Regions from separate parts of the Lysinibacillus sp. RU7 genome, predicted to be linked through region 2. Evidence: riboswitches for the same ligand, from Rfam matches in the RefSeq annotation. Region 2 holds a riboswitch; the other holds the start of a gene.
The links. A riboswitch is a leader RNA that binds a small molecule or an ion and turns the genes downstream of it on or off. The one in region 2 is predicted to bind cobalamin.
Positions count from the first base shown of each region.

Region 1 (8,285 bases), on a different contig from region 2:
CATAGAGCTTCGAACTGAACCACCTACATATACGCCAGTTCCAGTAAAAGAACTGGTCATGAATCGCAGAAGGCAAACAGAGGATACACTGACCTTTTTAGAAAAAGAGTTGCAAGCCATTGAAAAGCCTGTAGAAGTGAATGTGATTAAGCATATTGAAGGGAGAAAGAAGATTATTAATGCTATGCAAAAAGTAATGCTAGCAGCGAAGGAGGAAATTTGGCTTTCTGCATGGGAAGAGGAACTAGATGAATTAAAGAATTCAGCCTTAGAACAAGGCGAAAAAGGAATTAAGCTATATTCAATGCTTTTTACTAATCAGGAGACTGACTCATTCGGAGAAACGTTTTACCATCGTCGAGATACTGCTGTCATTGAAGAAGGTAGAATGAGTAAAAGATTAACGATTGTCATACAAGATAATCAAGAAGTGCTGATTGCGGGCTTTTTTAATGGGCAAATTCCTCAAGCAATTCAAACAGCTGAACCCATGTTAGTTCTATTGGCAAAAGAATATATTCGACACGATATGATGATGAAAGTTGTGAGCGACAAAGTAGGGAGCGACGTACTTCATTCATTATGGCAAGGTGATGATCTATTAACTTATATTGTACGTAATGTGAAGAAATAAGGGAGCTATTTTTATGTATATAGAAGTTTTTGTAGTAGGCATTTTAGCAGCTTTATCACCTGGGCCTGATTTTGTCGTCGTCATGAAAAATAGTTTAGGCGCAGGGAGAAAATATGGTGTAGCTACAGCTTTGGGCATAGCCAGTGCATTAATTGTTCATATAACTTATACCATTTTAGGTTTTACCATTGTATTAGAAAAACTACCAATTGTCTTTAATGTCATTAAACTTACTGGCGCTGCTTACTTACTTTGGTTAGGCTTGCAAGGAATCCGCTCACAAGCTCGCTTAGAGAATTCAGATGGTAAAAGCATAGACCGTTTATTGAAACAATCTGTGATGCGTTGCTTTCGTGAAGGTTTCTTATGTAATGTACTGAATCCTAAATCAGCATTATTCTTCCTAAGTATTTTTTCACAATTTATCGGACCAAACACTTCAAAGTGGATGGGGTGGATATATGGTGGAGAAATCATTTTGGCGGTGGGGCTTTGGTTTATTTTACTAGCTATACTTATTTCGAATAATTTTTTTAGAAGACTATATCAACGTTACATGCATTGGTTTGACCGTGTTCTAGGTATCATTTTAATTGTTTTTGCGGTTACTATTTGGATAACGATGTTTTAAAGTTCAAAGGGATATAAAAATTAATTATGGCATTATATACGGGGAATGGTTATATAAATAACGGTCTCTTGAAAAGAAGAATACAAATTTAGCTTAATTAACTAAATGTGTTTCAGAATGTATTTTTGGAAATAAGGTGAATAATGGTATTTTTAATATTGAAGAATGAGCTTAGTTAAAATGGAGTGTGTTTCAGCATAAGGGCTTTGAGTAGGATTGAAGTATTATATAATGATGTTATTTATGTAAAAAAAACTTACTTTACCGGGTAGTTATTTAAGATAAAAAATACTATTTATATACACGTAATATTCAGAATTCATCAAAACTATTGTGAGTTATGATAGATTCTGTTAGTGTAAGAATTACAAAAAAATATCATATTATTGGTGCAAATAACGTCTTGTTGTTTGCTTAAAAGGGAAGTCGGTGCAAATCCGACGCTGTCCCGCAACTGTAAATCGGAGTAACTCACAAATGCCACTGGGAAACTGGGAAGGCTGTGAGGCGCGTTGATGATGAGCCAGGAGACCTGCCGGTAATAGTAGAGCATTTACATAGAACCACGAGGATGGTTATAGTGAGTAGGGTAAATATACCCTTTATTTCGCTATGACAATCTCCTTGGATTCAAGGAGATTTTTTTATTTGTCTTTGTAACAAGCGGGAACAAAAAGAGAAATAAAACCTTTGAAAGGAGCTTAGTGTGCAGAAAAAAGGGAAGATTCATTTTGGTTTTCTTGTGGTAATTTTGCTCATTGTTTTAATGATTTCCATGACAATAGCTGTCATCATTGGCTCTGTTTCCATTACATCTGCGACTGTTTGGCGCGTTATTTTATCGCATGTGCCGTGGAATGTATTGGGGATTGAAGCGGACTGGAGCCGATCACAAGAAATTATTATTTGGCAAATTCGGACACCACGCGTACTACTAGCGATGGTTGTCGGGGCAGGACTTGCCATTTCAGGTGCAGCGATTCAAGCACTTGTGCGGAACTCGATAGCGGATCCGTATATTTTAGGGATTTCATCTGGTGCTTCCGTTGGTGCCACGGCGGTCATTTTACTTGGGGCCTTTTCTTTTTTAGGGATATATGCGCTATCATTTGCGGCCTTTATTGGGGCAACGATTGCGGTTATCATTGTCTTTTTATTATCAAGAGTCGGGGGAAGAGTGTCTGTCATTCGTCTGTTATTAGCTGGGATTGCGGTGTCACTGGTGCTTTCTGCGATGACGAACTTTATGCTCCTCATGTCTAAGGAAGAGGGCGGTATTAAAGCGGTGATGCACTGGATGATGGGCAGTTTAGCCGGTGCGAAGTGGAGTAACTTAATGTTGCCGATGGTTGTTTTTGTCGTTGTGTATGTAGTGTTACGCATTCATGCACGTCATTTGAATTTACTATTACTTGGAGAAGAATCGGCACTCACGTTAGGGGTGAATTTAGAGAGGTTTCGTTTATTACTCATTTTACTTGTCTCCCTTTTAACAGGGGTGCTTGTTGCTGTCAGTGGTGCCATCGGATTTATTGGCTTAATTATTCCGCATGTTGTCCGCATGCTCGTTGGGTCCAATTATAAATTTGTTTTGCCCATTAGTGCTTTACTTGGTGCGATTTTCCTCGTTTGGGCAGATGCGTTAGCACGGATTATTATTGCCCCTGAAGAAATGCCGATTGGAATTATTACAGCATTATGCGGTTGTCCATTTTTCATTTGGATGCTGCGCAAACAAACCTACTCATTTGGGGAGGGTGAGTAAATGGTATATGTGGCACAAAATCTTTCTTATACCATCGGGCAAGCAACGATTTTACATAATGTGTCTGTACATGTGAAAGAGCGTGAATTGGTAGGATTGATCGGTCCTAACGGTAGTGGTAAATCGACATTATTAAAAAATATGTACCGGATGTTGCAGCCAAATGAAGGGCAAGTTTTTCTTTTTGGAGAGGACATGCTAACGAAACCAGCAAAAGCTGTCGCGAAACAGTTAGCGGTCGTCGGGCAAGAAACACCTGTATTGTTTGAATTTACGGTGAGAGATTTAGTCGCGATGGGGCGTACACCGCATAAACGATTGATTGAACGAGATACCGTAGAGGATCGTCAAATTGTAGAGCAATCGATGGAGCAAACAGGGATTACCCATCTGAGTGAGCGTCATTTCAGCTCATTGTCGGGTGGAGAAAAGAAGCGCGTCATTGTGGCAAGAGCATTGGCACAGCAAGCGCAAGTGATGGTGCTAGATGAGCCGACGAATCATTTAGATATTCAGTATCAGCTGCAATTAATGGATTTAATTCGGAGTTTGCCTATTACGATTATGGCGGCACTCCATGATTTAAATATTGCGGCTACGTATTGCGACAAAATTTATGTGATGAAAAAAGGGGAAGTTGTTGCTTATGGTACGCCGTTAGAGGTGCTGACACCAGCGCTTTTACGCGATGTTTTTGGCGTACATGCGGAAATCGGTATTCACCCGATTACGAAGAAGCCGCAATTATTTTATATACCTGAATCCATGTTATAGATCGTGAGGAAGCATACACTTCTTTCTATATAAATTAAAAATAAAGGGAGATTGACATGAAAAAATTGAAGAACATGTGGCTTGTGTTTATCACGGTTATGGCACTGAGCGTTTTAGGTGCTTGTAGCAATGAAGAAGGTAAGCAAGAGAAAGTAGCACCTGCACAAGCGGAAGAAAATGCCGTAACGATTGACAATAATGACACAACACAAGTATATGAAGAAGCACCGACAAAAGCGATTTCCTTAAACCAACACGTAACAGAAATTATGCTAGCGTTAGGCTTAGAGGATTCGATGGTTGGTACGGCTTATTTAGATGATGAAATTTACGAACCATTGCAAGAGGCCTATGCGAAAGTGCCGGTATTAGCAGAGCAATATCCAACAAAAGAGCAAGTGATTGATGCAGAGGCAGATTTTTTATATGCAGGCTGGAAAAGTGGCTTTAGTGAAAAAGGTATTGGGACAGTGGAAGAATTAGAGGCGTTAGGCATTCACACGTATTTACATACGTCCTCAAGTATGAATAATCCAACATTAGAGGACATTTTTACCGATATTCGTAATATCGCAAAAATTTTCCGTGTAGAAGATCGAGGGGAAGCATTAATTGAACAAATGAAAAATGATGTAGAGGCAGTTCGTGCAAAATTGCCTGAGCAATCGGAGCCATTACGTGTACTTGTGTATGATAGTGGAGAGCAAGACGTGTTCACAGCAGCTCAAAACTTTATGAATGAGCTAGTGACAATTGCAGGAGGACAAAATGTTTTTGGTGATGTCGAGTCTGGCTGGACAACGGTATCAAAAGAAGATGCTGTTGAACGTGACCCACAAGTAGTTGTCGTGATTGATTACGGTTCAACAACAGCGGAAGAAAAAATAGCGTTCTTAAAAAATGACCCAGCATTAAAAGAAATGGATGCGGTGTTAAATGAACGCTTTGTCATTTTACCATTATCAGCTGCATCAGAAGGTGTACGTGCAGCCGAGGCGATTAAAATTTTAGCAGAAGGCTTCTACCCAGAAAGCTTTTAATAAGTAGAGATAAGCTAGCGTTTTGCTAGCTTATTTTCATCTAGAGGAGGACGTACTATGGGGCGCAATGCATTTACGAAAAATGTGCCAGAGCATACATTTGCGACATTAAATAAGGAAAGTTCATATACACGCTTAGCGATTAGCCCAGGAGTGATTAATAAACATTACACACCTGCACAATTGCAAAAAATAGCGGAAATCGTAGGCGAAGATGGGGCGATTAAATATTCTGCTTCGTATTATTTACTGATATCTATTCCTACAGAAAAACGATTAGAAATCCAGCAGCAGCTAGAGGATGTAGGGTTATATATTGCACAACAAGGCGCAGTTGTAGATATGAAGGCATGTGACTTTTGTGATGGTGAAAAAATGGAAGCCGCAGCGATAACAGAAGCCCTGTATAAAACATTCGTTGGGCAAGCTGTACCGAATCGACTTCGACTGAATGTAAATGGCTGCGCCTCTGCATGCTATAACGCAATGTACGATGATATTGGACTTGTGTACCAACAGGATAGCTTTGACGTGTATGTAGGAGCGATCCCCATGGGCAGGCATACACAGGCCGGGAAATTATTTGCGAAAAATGTACCTGTAACAAATATTGAAGCCTTCCTACAAGAAATGCTTGATCTATATAATGAATTTGCTCGGGAAAATGAGCCCTTTCATCGATTTTTTAAGCGTACAAAGGAAGAAGCTTTTTGGTCGAGTCTAGCTACTAGCCACATTGACTAATTAGGCAATCGTTTGCGCTCTTGAAACTTTTAGCGATGTTATCCGTATAGGTAAATATTGCTTTTTTTATAATGGGCATGGAAAAAGAGAAGGGGAGAGCGAGCATGGTTACCTGGATTATTCTTGCTGAAATTGCATTTTGGATTGCCATTATAGCAGGGCTTATAGCGCGGTACATACTAAAGAAAGAACGATTAAGTGTCATCTTCTTTTTACTAACACCGATCATTGATTTCGCTTTATTCATTTTAACAGCCATCGATTTAAAAAATGGGCAAGCTGCTACCGCTGTGCATGGCATTGCGGCCATTTATATTGGTGTTTCCGTTGCATATGGCAAAACACTCATTCATTGGGCGGATGAAAAGTTCCGCATTTGGATAGTAAAGCAGCCGAACACGAAAGAACGGCTCGTTGGTAGAGCAAAAGGCGTTCATGAGGTAAAGCTATGGATGCGGCACATTGTGGCATATGCCATTGGAGGCGTGTTGTTATGGGCGATGATTCAGTATATCGGTCAAGCAGGCGATACGACAACATTACAGCAAATGCTGAAGTTTTGGGGACTAGTTGTGCTGATTGATGGGGTGATTAGTATTTCTTATGTTTTATTTCCGGAGAGAAAACAATAGTTTAGGTAGAAACCGTAAAAGCGCGTAAAACCATGGGAAACCCGCGTAAAAGGTTCGGCAACTCGCGTAAATCATATCCAAAGTCGCGTAAACGTTCGTAAAGGAAGTAACCCACCACAAGCAAGTGCAACGAGGACACAAGTAAAATAATGAAAGAATCAAAAAAGGGTGTGACAAAAGTCAACACCCTTACACGTATTTATTCTTTTATACTTGCTCAGCTTCTTCAACCGCAGCTTCTGCTACTGTTGGAGCCATCACTGTAGCGAGTGTATAACCATCTTCTGTCACAATATCAAAGCCAACCTGCTCTCGAATATCGACAACTGCTATGGAACTACCAATAGCTAGGTGAGAGATATCGATTTCAATTGATTCAGGAATTTCCGCAGGCTTTACCTTCACTCTAATGTTTAAGTTTGGTTGCATTAAAATGCCACCTTCTTTAACCCCAATGGATTCGCCTGTTAATACAATTGGTACGTCTACTTCCAATTCCTCCGACATATTAATCGCTTGGAAATCAACGTGTGTAATAGTATTCTTTAATGCGCAACGCTGTACTTCACTAATAACAGCATTAACACTTTGCTCATCTACTGCTAGCTTAAAAATATTATTTAAGCCATTTGCTACAATCATTTTCGAAACCTTCTTTGCATCGACAAAAATCGGTGTCGTATCTGTTTGGTAGCCGTAGACAACTGCGGGTACACCGCCATTTTCTCGAATCTCGCGTAAAATCGAACGAGATCCTGCCTCACGCTTTGTCGCTTGTAAAACAATACTCATACTTCCTCAATTCCTTCCAATGTTATTTTTCGGCTGATTGTGTTAGAACAATCAATCGATTCAAGAATGCAACTCATCGTTTACACACTAAACCCGTACCTCAAATAAAAAGAAAACAACGCCAGTGAAATCTTACTGGAAAAAGAAGTGATAGTTTTTATTTTCTGCAAGCATTAAAGACACTACATCTACCATTATAGTTAATTTTTAGTATAAAGCAAATTTAATGTAAAATTTCTGTAAATAGGGATATCCACGAGCGATGTTTTTTGAACGTCTTTGTTTTGTTATTGGGGTTGATTTATAAGCTAGCGGTATGATGTCTAGATCGCTGTGTAAGTTACCATATGGCAGGCTAAGATGCACTTTTTAGAAAAATTTGTATGCTATAATTTTTAGTATAAGGGGGGAGCGGTGAATGCGGGTGGAGTTGAAAATTGATGCGAAGTGTGAAGAACCGTATGTAGAAATTCATACTGCCAAGTTAACACCGAATATTCAAGCAGCCATTTCGCTGTTGCAAAGTGAAAATGACACGTATATATTGACGGCCCAGCATGACAATAAAACGTATATGATGGACCCTGAAACGATTGTTGTTATTTTTACGGAAGGTAGGGAACTGGTGCTGTATGATGTAGCTAAAACACGATACATCGTCAATAAACCTTTATATGAGATGGAAGAGCAATTAGGGAAAGATTTTATTCGTATTTCAAAATCAGCCATTATTAATATCCGAAAAATTAAACATATTGAAGCAGCGTTTAACGGCACAATGGAAGTGGAGCTGGTGATGGGCATAAAAGAAGTAATTACAAGAAGCTATCGAAAAAAATTTAAAGAGCGATTGGGGGTTTAACGTCCATGCATATGATAAAATATTTACTTTTTGGTATTAGTTGGGGATGTACAGCTTTTGTGTTTATGAATGTCCTTGGCTATGTAATCGGAGGCGATGCATTTTTACAAGTATTAGCTGAAAACTATCTCGGTCATATATTCGGTTCTATTGTTGTAGGCATTAGTTGTGCGACAACATCGATAGTTTACAGGGTCGAACGTTTAACATTTCTACAACAAACTTCGATCCATTTCAGTATAGGGCTAAGTGCGTTTTTCATCGTTGCCTTTTCTTTAAAATGGATTCCAGTTACTTCTGTTCTTTCTGTAATAGGCATCATCATCGGTAATATTTTGATATTCACATTCGTGTGGTTTTTATTCTATTTATACAACCGACATGAAGTACGGAAAATGAATAAAAAAATCA
Region 1 is NZ_JBYQFK010000018.1:62,334-70,618, forward strand. Features, by position in the region: gene AC3II9_RS13875 (TrmB family transcriptional regulator) at 1-634, shown strand, start outside; gene AC3II9_RS13880 (LysE family transporter) at 648-1,265, shown strand; cobalamin riboswitch at 1,636-1,819, shown strand; gene AC3II9_RS13885 (FecCD family ABC transporter permease) at 2,032-3,030, shown strand; gene AC3II9_RS13890 (ABC transporter ATP-binding protein) at 3,031-3,804, shown strand; gene AC3II9_RS13895 (ABC transporter substrate-binding protein) at 3,861-4,844, shown strand; gene AC3II9_RS13900 (precorrin-3B methylase) at 4,902-5,588, shown strand; gene AC3II9_RS13905 (hypothetical protein) at 5,693-6,220, shown strand; gene AC3II9_RS13910 (50S ribosomal protein L25/general stress protein Ctc) at 6,428-7,012, opposite strand; gene AC3II9_RS13915 (LytTR family DNA-binding domain-containing protein) at 7,431-7,874, shown strand; gene AC3II9_RS13920 (DUF3021 domain-containing protein) at 7,880-8,285, shown strand, end outside.
Region 1: it holds a riboswitch for cobalamin, as region 2 does, so the genes downstream of both, AC3II9_RS13885 (FecCD family ABC transporter permease) here and AC3II9_RS05250 (class I SAM-dependent methyltransferase) in region 2, are expected to answer to the same signal.

Region 2 (8,285 bases):
TTGTTCTTGGGATGGGCTGTAACCGTGGGACGTCACTTGAAGAAATCGAGTCGGTTATTTTACAAACGCTAGATGAGCTTCAGCTTTCTATCAAAAGTGTCAAAGCATTAGCAACAATTGATCTAAAAAAGGATGAAGAAGCCTTTTTACAAGTGACTGCGAAGTATGATTGGGAATTTGTAACATATACACCAGCAGAGTTAAATGAAATGCCATTACCAAGCCCCTCTGAAACTGTATTTAAATATACAGGGGCATATGGTGTTAGTGAGCCAGCAGCGATGCGTTATGCAAAAACGACTGAATTATGCTTACAGAAAAAGAAAAGCGGCAACGCTACCATTTCCGTAGCACGTTTGCAATTTGAGGAGGAGTAACATGAGTAATCGATTTGTCATTGCAGGTACGGGAAGCGATGTAGGAAAGACAACACTTACGATAGGGATTATGCGCGCACTGATGGATAGAGGACTTCGTGTACAAGGGTTTAAATGTGGACCGGATTATATCGACCCGTCTTACCATACTGCAGTAACGAAGCGTCCATCGCGTAATATTGATAGCTGGATGTTGTCGCATGAAATCGTTCAAACGATTGTGAGTCGTGCCTCAAAAGATGCAGATGTAGCAATCATTGAAGGTGTTATGGGGCTTTACGACGGGAAGTCTCCACTTGCTGATACAGGCTCAACGGCTGAAATTAGCCAGCTAACAAATAGCCCGGTTATTTTAATTGTCAATGCCGCAAGCATGGCACGAAGTGTTGCCGCTATTGTGAAGGGCTTCCAAGTATTAAATGAAAACGTGCACATTGCGGGTGTGATTGCCAATAAGTTAGGAAGTAAAAGTCACTTTGATATCGTAAAAGCGGCGATTGAGCAAGAGTGTGATGTCCCGGTAATTGGCTACTTATTAAAAGGAGCTGTACCAACAATCCCAAGCCGCCATTTAGGGTTAATTCCAGCGATTGAACGCGGGGAGCTTGATGATTATTTTGCTGAGCTTGCACAAAAAATTGAGGAAACTATTGATCTTGATCAATTATTAGCGATTACAGAAGCAGAGCCGCTTGAAGCGACTTCAACAATTTTCGAAAAGCGTCATACAGAAGCAGTCCATCTTGCAGTAGCAAAAGATGCGGCATTTAACTTTTATTATCAGGAAAATTTAGAGCTGTTAGAGGCAGCCGGAGCGGTCTTACATTACTTCTCCCCACTTGCCAATGAAACAGTACCAGCAGAAGCGCAAGGCTTGTATATTGGTGGTGGTTTCCCAGAGGAGTTTGCTGAGCAGCTAGCAGCTAACACGGAAGCGAATGAATCGATTCGAGCAGCGATTCGTAGTGGTCTGCCAACATTAGCAGAATGCGGCGGCTTTATGTATTGTACAGAGGCGATTGTGACACGCAGTGGTCATCGTGTACCGATGCTTGGCATTATCCCAGGTCAGGTCGTCATGCAGGATAAGCTGGCGGCACTAGGTTACCGTGAAATTACGGGTGTGGCAGGGAACTTTTTAATTGGTGAAGCGGAACAAGCAAAAGGACATGAATTCCATTATTCAACATACGATGGTCATCGCGAAACACCGGCTTATTTTTCAAAGGGACGCTTCCGAGCACAGCAGGAAGGCTATTTACACAAAAATTTAGTAGCGGGTTATACGCATTTTCATTTTGCGTCGAATCCACAGCTGATTGACAACTGGTTAACAGCTTGTAAGGAGGCTTGTCGATGAATTACTATCCGATTTGTTTAAATATTGATTATAAAAAAGTCGTGATTGTTGGTGGTGGTCATGTAGCCAGACAAAAGCTACAATCGCTACTACCAACAAAAGCACAGATTGTTATTGTGAGTCCAACGATTGTACCAGAAATTCAAACCTATATAGAGCAAGGTGTAGCGACTTGGCACGAAAAAGTGTTTGAGGCGAGCGACTTAGACGGGGCAGCGTTGATTTTTGCTGTAACGAATAACGAAGAAGTCAATGATGCAGTAGAACAAGCTACACAGCATTGGCAATTACTAAGCCGAGCAGATGCAAAAGGGCATGTGGATTTTATTAACCCGGCCGTTGTTCGTCGTGGTGAATTTATGCTAACGGTATCTACTTCTGGTGCGAGCCCTTCGTTAACAAGAAAGGTAAAGGAAGACTTAGCCGAAGTGTACGATGAATCGTATGCAGACTATGTTACTTTTTTAAAGGAAGCTCGCCTGGATTTGCTAGAAAAATCGCTAAACCGTGAAGTCAAAAAACAAGCGTTACAAGCATTGCTGACACCCGAAGTGTTGGAATGGATTCGTCAAGGGGACACGGAAAAATGTCAGCAATTTTTGCAACAGCTAGTGCAAGAGGAGAAAACATTGTGAGTGGAATCGTTTATCTTGTTGGGGCAGGACCAGGTGATCCAAAGCTAATTACTGTATACGGCTTAGAGTGTATTCAGCATGCAGATGTAATTGCCTACGACCGTCTAGTCAACAAAGAATTATTAAAGCATGCAAAACCGACTGCTCGCCTTATTTATTGCGGAAAAGAGCCAGGAAGACATGGGCTTATCCAAGATGAAATTAATCAATTACTTGTAGAAGAAGGATTAAAGGGGCGCTGTGTTGTGCGCTTGAAGGGTGGAGACCCGTTTGTATTTGGTCGCGGTGCAGAGGAAGCAGCTGTTTTAAAAGAGGCTGGCGTTCCATATGAAATCGTACCGGGTATTACAGCCGGTATTGCAGCACCAGCTTATGCAGGGATTCCAGTGACACATCGCGATTTTGCGACAAGTTTTGCGATTGTAACAGGGCATGGACGAGCAGAAAAGGGACAAGATTTTTTAGATTGGGCTTCTTTAAAAGGCATCGATACGATCGCGTTCTATATGAGTGTCGGGAATATCGCGCATATTACGGCACAGTTAATCGCCCATGGAAAAGCACCAACGATGCCGGTTGCGGTCATTGAATGGGGAACAACGAGTGATCAGCGTACATTTACGGCGACACTTGAAACGATTACGGCTTGTATTCAAAACGAGCAAATCGTAAATCCAGCAATGATTTTAGTCGGTGAGGTTGTCAAAGTAAGAGAGCAAATTGAATGGTTTAAAGAAGGGGTGTTGAGCAAATGATAATGCTTGAAAAATTAAAGCAACGCCGTGCCATTCGTCAATATGAACAAAAGCCGGTAGAGCGTGAAAAAGTTGAGCAATTATTGCAAGCAGCAACGTATGCGCCAAATGACCGTATGCGTGAGCCTTGGCATTTTTATGTACTACAGGGTGACAGCTTAAAGCGTTATGAAGAAATGGCGAATGCCTATTTACAGGAACGTTTCCCAACGAAACCTCATTTAGTGACAAGCTCACTAGAAGTGATTCAAACGACACCACTTGTGATTGTAGTAACGGCGGATAAAGTTGCTGGAGACGAAGGCGCTACAAAGGACAATGAGTTTGCTGTTTGTAGTGCCATTATGTCCATGTGGCTTGCAGCGGAGGAATTAGGACTTGGCTTTGTATGGCGTACACGTGGTGTAGGGCTTGTTCACGATGAGCGAATGCACCAATTTATCGGTGCGACAGAGGAGCAACAAGTAATCGGTACGTTATTTATCGGTTATCCTGCAGAAACACCGACAACGGAGAAAAAACGCTCACATTTTAGCGAGAAGACGACGTGGTTATAGGGGGAGCGGCATGACGAAAAGAGGACTTGTGCTAGTTTATACAGGTGATGGTAAAGGAAAAACAACTGCTTCGCTCGGTGTCACATTACGTGCGATTGGTCGAGGCATGAATGTCAAGTACTTGCAATTTATTAAATCTCCGGAGCGTACATACGGCGAGCAACTGGCGCTCCGCAAGCTTGGTGTTGAAACAGAACAGCTAGGTATCGGTTTTACGTGGACAAAAACACCAGAGGAACATCGTGTTGCACTGCAAAAAGCGTGGAATAAAGTGAAAAAAGCACTACAAGATGAATCAATTGATTTGCTTGTTTTAGATGAATTAAACAATGCACTTGCCATTACAAAATTCCCAATCGATGATGTACTCCCTTTAGCAGAAGTGTTAGAAGCGATTCAAAACCGTCCGCCCCATATGCATTTGGTCATTACGGGACGTTCTGCCAATCCAGCTATCATTGCGTTAGCTGATTTAGTGTCGACAATTGAACCGACGAAGCATTATTACGCAGATCAAGATGTGTCTGCTGTGAAAGGACTTGAATTTTAATGAAGGCCATTATGGTTCAAGGGACGGCTTCAGACGTTGGGAAAAGTGTGATTTGTACAGCTTTATGTCGTATTTTAGCAAACGACGGCTACAGAGTGGCTCCGTTTAAATCCCAAAATATGGCATTGAACTCATATATTACAGAAGACGGTGGCGAGATTGGACGCGCGCAAGGTGTACAGGCAGAGGCGGCACGTACCATTGCAACAACGGATATGAACCCGATATTACTGAAGCCAAAGGGCGATATGGTATCTGAGGTCATTGTACATGGGAAGCCTTTTGCGAATATGGACGCTGTTTCCTACCGCGAACAATTTGTTGAAGAAGTGATGCCATTAGTAAGATCATCCCTTCAACGTTTATCACAACAATATGATGTGCTTGTACTTGAAGGCGCAGGTAGTCCCGCAGAAATTAACTTAAAGGCAAGAGATATTGCGAATATGCGCATGGCACATGAAACAGATGCAGCCGTTATTTTAGTCGCAGATATTGAACGAGGTGGTGTTTTTGCTTCGATCGTTGGTACGTTGATGCTGTTAGATGAGGCGGAGCGAGCGCGTGTAAAAGGCATTATTATTAATAAATTCCGAGGGATGAAGGAGCTACTTGATAGCGGGATTACGTGGTTAGAGGAATATACGAATATTCCAGTGCTTGGTGTAATTCCACATATCGATGTGCAAATCGAGGCAGAGGATTCGATGGCGTTATCAAGCTTGCGACTAAAAAAACCACAAGCTGAGGAGTTTCCAATCGATGTTGCGGTTATTTGTTTCCCGCGCATTTCGAACTTTACCGATCTCGATCCATTAATGGATGAGCCACAAGTAGGTGTACGCTTTATCAAATCTGTAGCAGAGCTGAAAAATCCAACAGTTATTATTTTACCGGGGACAAAAAATACGGTAGAAGATTATGAATGGCTGGAAAAAACGGGACTGGCACAGGCGATTCAGCAACACGCACAAAAGGGCACGTATATATTTGGCATTTGTGGTGGCTATCAAATGCTTGGGGAAACATTAATTGATGAGGAAGCGATTGAAGCAAGTGGTGGTCGGACTAAAACACTAGGGTTAGTACCGTTAGAAACGATTTTTGTAGCAGAAAAACAAACGGTTCAAGTATCTGGCCAACTGTCTACTGGTGAACAGGTAACAGGCTATGAAATTCATTTAGGGCGTACACGAGCAAACGATTTAGTCAAACCTTTTGTACAATTACATGACGGTCGAACAGATGGCGTAAGAAGTGACGATGATCGTATGATTGGTACGTATTTGCATGGAATTTTCCATAACCGACAGTTCACAAGAAATTATTTTAATCGAATTCGTCTTGAAAAAGGATTAGCAACAATTGATACAGCGGTGCAATCCGAAGCAGAGCGTCGCGAACAAGCCTATGAAATGCTTGATGTGCACGTGCGTCGCCACCTGAATATGGAGCTTTTATATACATTAATTACATAGCATGTTGTTTGGTGTAGTGAGAACTACTTAATAGGGAAGTGTGATGCAAATTCACCACGGTACCCGCCACTGTAAAACGGAGCAACAAATCGTCACCACTGCGTATGCGGGAAGGGATTTGTCTTGTGAGGATGTGAAGTCAGGAGACCTGCCAAACGAACACGAAATGTACCCACGGGATTATGGGAAGCATTGTACTACATATGATAGTGCTTGCTTTCAAGGTGGCGTCTGAAAACATTTGAGACGCTACCTTTACGACGAGGATGGTGGTAACCATCGTAGGGGCAATAATTCTTAGTAGGTAGTGATCAAGAAGTGAAGGGGGGGCCCGAAAGTAATTTCTGGCCTCTCTTTTTTATTAGAGGAGGGAATAAGTTGAAAGGACCATTAGCAATTGATTTTGAAAAGCTATGGCAGGAAGGGATGCTTGATTGGCATGGTAATATGCCAGAGCGAATGGTAGATGATTCGCTAGAGGAAGCCTTTTGGGCACAGTCGATGCAAAAAAAATCATACAAGCAAACCGAAGCCCATGCCGTACCGATTTATAAGGTGATGAAAAAGTATATTGGACAGGAAGATTCTGTGATTGAAATTGGTCCTGGATGGGGAAATTATACATTTCCACTAGCGGAGGATGTAGCCAAATTAACATGTGTGGACGGTTCTAAAAGTGTGCTTTCTTATTTAGCACAATACTTTGAAGAGGCTAACCATGTGTCATTTATGCAGGGGAAATGGGAAGAAGTAGCGCTAGAGCAACATGATGTCGTGTTAGGCGTGAACTGTTTTTACCGCATGTATCAGATGCTCGACACGCTAAAGAAAATGAATGCATTAGCAAAAAAACGAGCAATTATCGGGCTGACAACAGGGCCGATTCAACCGCATTACAAAATATTAGATGAAAAATACGGCTACTCCATTAAATACCCACGCCGCGACTATATTGAAATTTTAAATATGCTATATCAGCTTGAAATTTATGCTGATTGCGAAATGATTCAACTGGAGCGTACGTATCATTATCCGACAATGGAAGCGCTAGTTGCTGCACAAAGTAAAAAAATTATCGACACGGACTTTTCAGCGGAGCATGTACTCGAGTCATTAGCGCCGTTTATTGAGCAGGATGCAGACGGAGTACATTATCGTCATACATTTTATGCCGCGGTCATTTCGTGGGAGCCAAAAAAGGAGCTGACAACATGACAACATGGAACTTACAAGGAATGCAACGTCATTTATTAATTTGTAACGGTAGTACGTGTATGGGCGCAGGTGCTGAAGAAGTGACACTTGCGATCCGAGATGAAATTACAAAAAACAATCTAGATGAAATGATCCATACATCACGTACACGCTGTAACGGCCGTTGTAAGGATAAATGCGTCGTTATTTCCTATCCAGAAGGAAAATGGTATAGCGTACAAGATGAGCAAGTAGGACGAGATATTGTAACAGGTCAAGTGGAAGATCAGCACATGATTTACAATATGACGCAAGATGGTTTAGCACAAGCAACGCCAACTTTTACAAAAGGTATATCGAAAACGAAAGTATTAAAACGAAAAGAAAAATCCAGTGCGACAAAAAAAGCGATATTATTTGTTGGACATGGCAGCAGAGTAGAAGCTGGAAATGATGAAGTGCGTGAGTTTATAGAACGTACAACCTACTTAATCGACCCTGCTATTTTAGTAGAAACATGCTTTTTAGAATTCGCTTCACCGAATATTGAAGACGGGATCGAGCTTTGTGTTGAAAAGGGCGCAGAGGAGATTCATGTGATTCCCATCATGCTACTCCATGCGGGACATTCTAAAATGCACATCCCAGCAGAGATTGAGCATGCAAGAGAACAATTCCCAGGCATCACCTTCACGTACGGGCAAACGATTGGGATTCATGCGGGAATTTTTGAAATTTTATTGGAACGGTTAAAAGAAATTGGCTTTGACCCATATCAAAAACATGAAGATACAGCCATCTTATTGGTAGGACGTGGTGGAAGCGATGAAGAAGCGAACGGGGATTTCTATAAAATTTCACGTTTACTTTGGGAAAAGCTTGACGTTCCTTGGGTAGAAAGTGCGTTTATGGGTGTCGCAACGCCAACAGTTGACGAGGGCATCGAGCGCTGTGTGAAGTTTGGAGCGAAAAAAATCATTATGCTGCCATACTTCCTATTTACAGGTATTTTAATGAAGCGCATGTACAAAATGCGTGATAACTACCAAGTGACCTATCCAGAGGTTGACATTCAAATTGCCAATTATTTTGGCTATCATCCAAAGTTACAACATGTCCTTGTCGAACGTGCCGAGCAAGCGATGAATGGGTCATCGACAGGGATGCAAGATTTAGAGAACTTTAGAAAATATGCAGAAGAGCATGGATATGAGCATCACCACCATCATCATTAAAAAAGAATGCTTACGATGTTTATAGAGGGGGCTTATTCACTTATTGGACAAGCCTCCTTTCGTGTGCAGTAAAATACCTTCTGATAAATTTTGCGAATAAAGAAATAGTGTGATTTTGCGCTACTTATTAGCTAAAAATAACCG
Region 2 is NZ_JBYQFK010000005.1:69,415-77,699, reverse strand. Features, by position in the region: gene AC3II9_RS05285 (cobalt-precorrin 5A hydrolase) at 1-377, shown strand, start outside; gene AC3II9_RS05280 (cobyrinic acid a,c-diamide synthase CobB) at 379-1,737, shown strand; gene AC3II9_RS05275 (precorrin-2 dehydrogenase/sirohydrochlorin ferrochelatase family protein) at 1,734-2,372, shown strand; gene cobA (uroporphyrinogen-III C-methyltransferase) at 2,366-3,127, shown strand; gene AC3II9_RS05265 (nitroreductase family protein) at 3,124-3,684, shown strand; gene AC3II9_RS05260 (cob(I)yrinic acid a,c-diamide adenosyltransferase) at 3,695-4,234, shown strand; gene AC3II9_RS05255 (cobyric acid synthase) at 4,234-5,712, shown strand; cobalamin riboswitch at 5,705-5,883, shown strand; gene AC3II9_RS05250 (class I SAM-dependent methyltransferase) at 6,091-6,927, shown strand; gene AC3II9_RS05245 (CbiX/SirB N-terminal domain-containing protein) at 6,924-8,141, shown strand.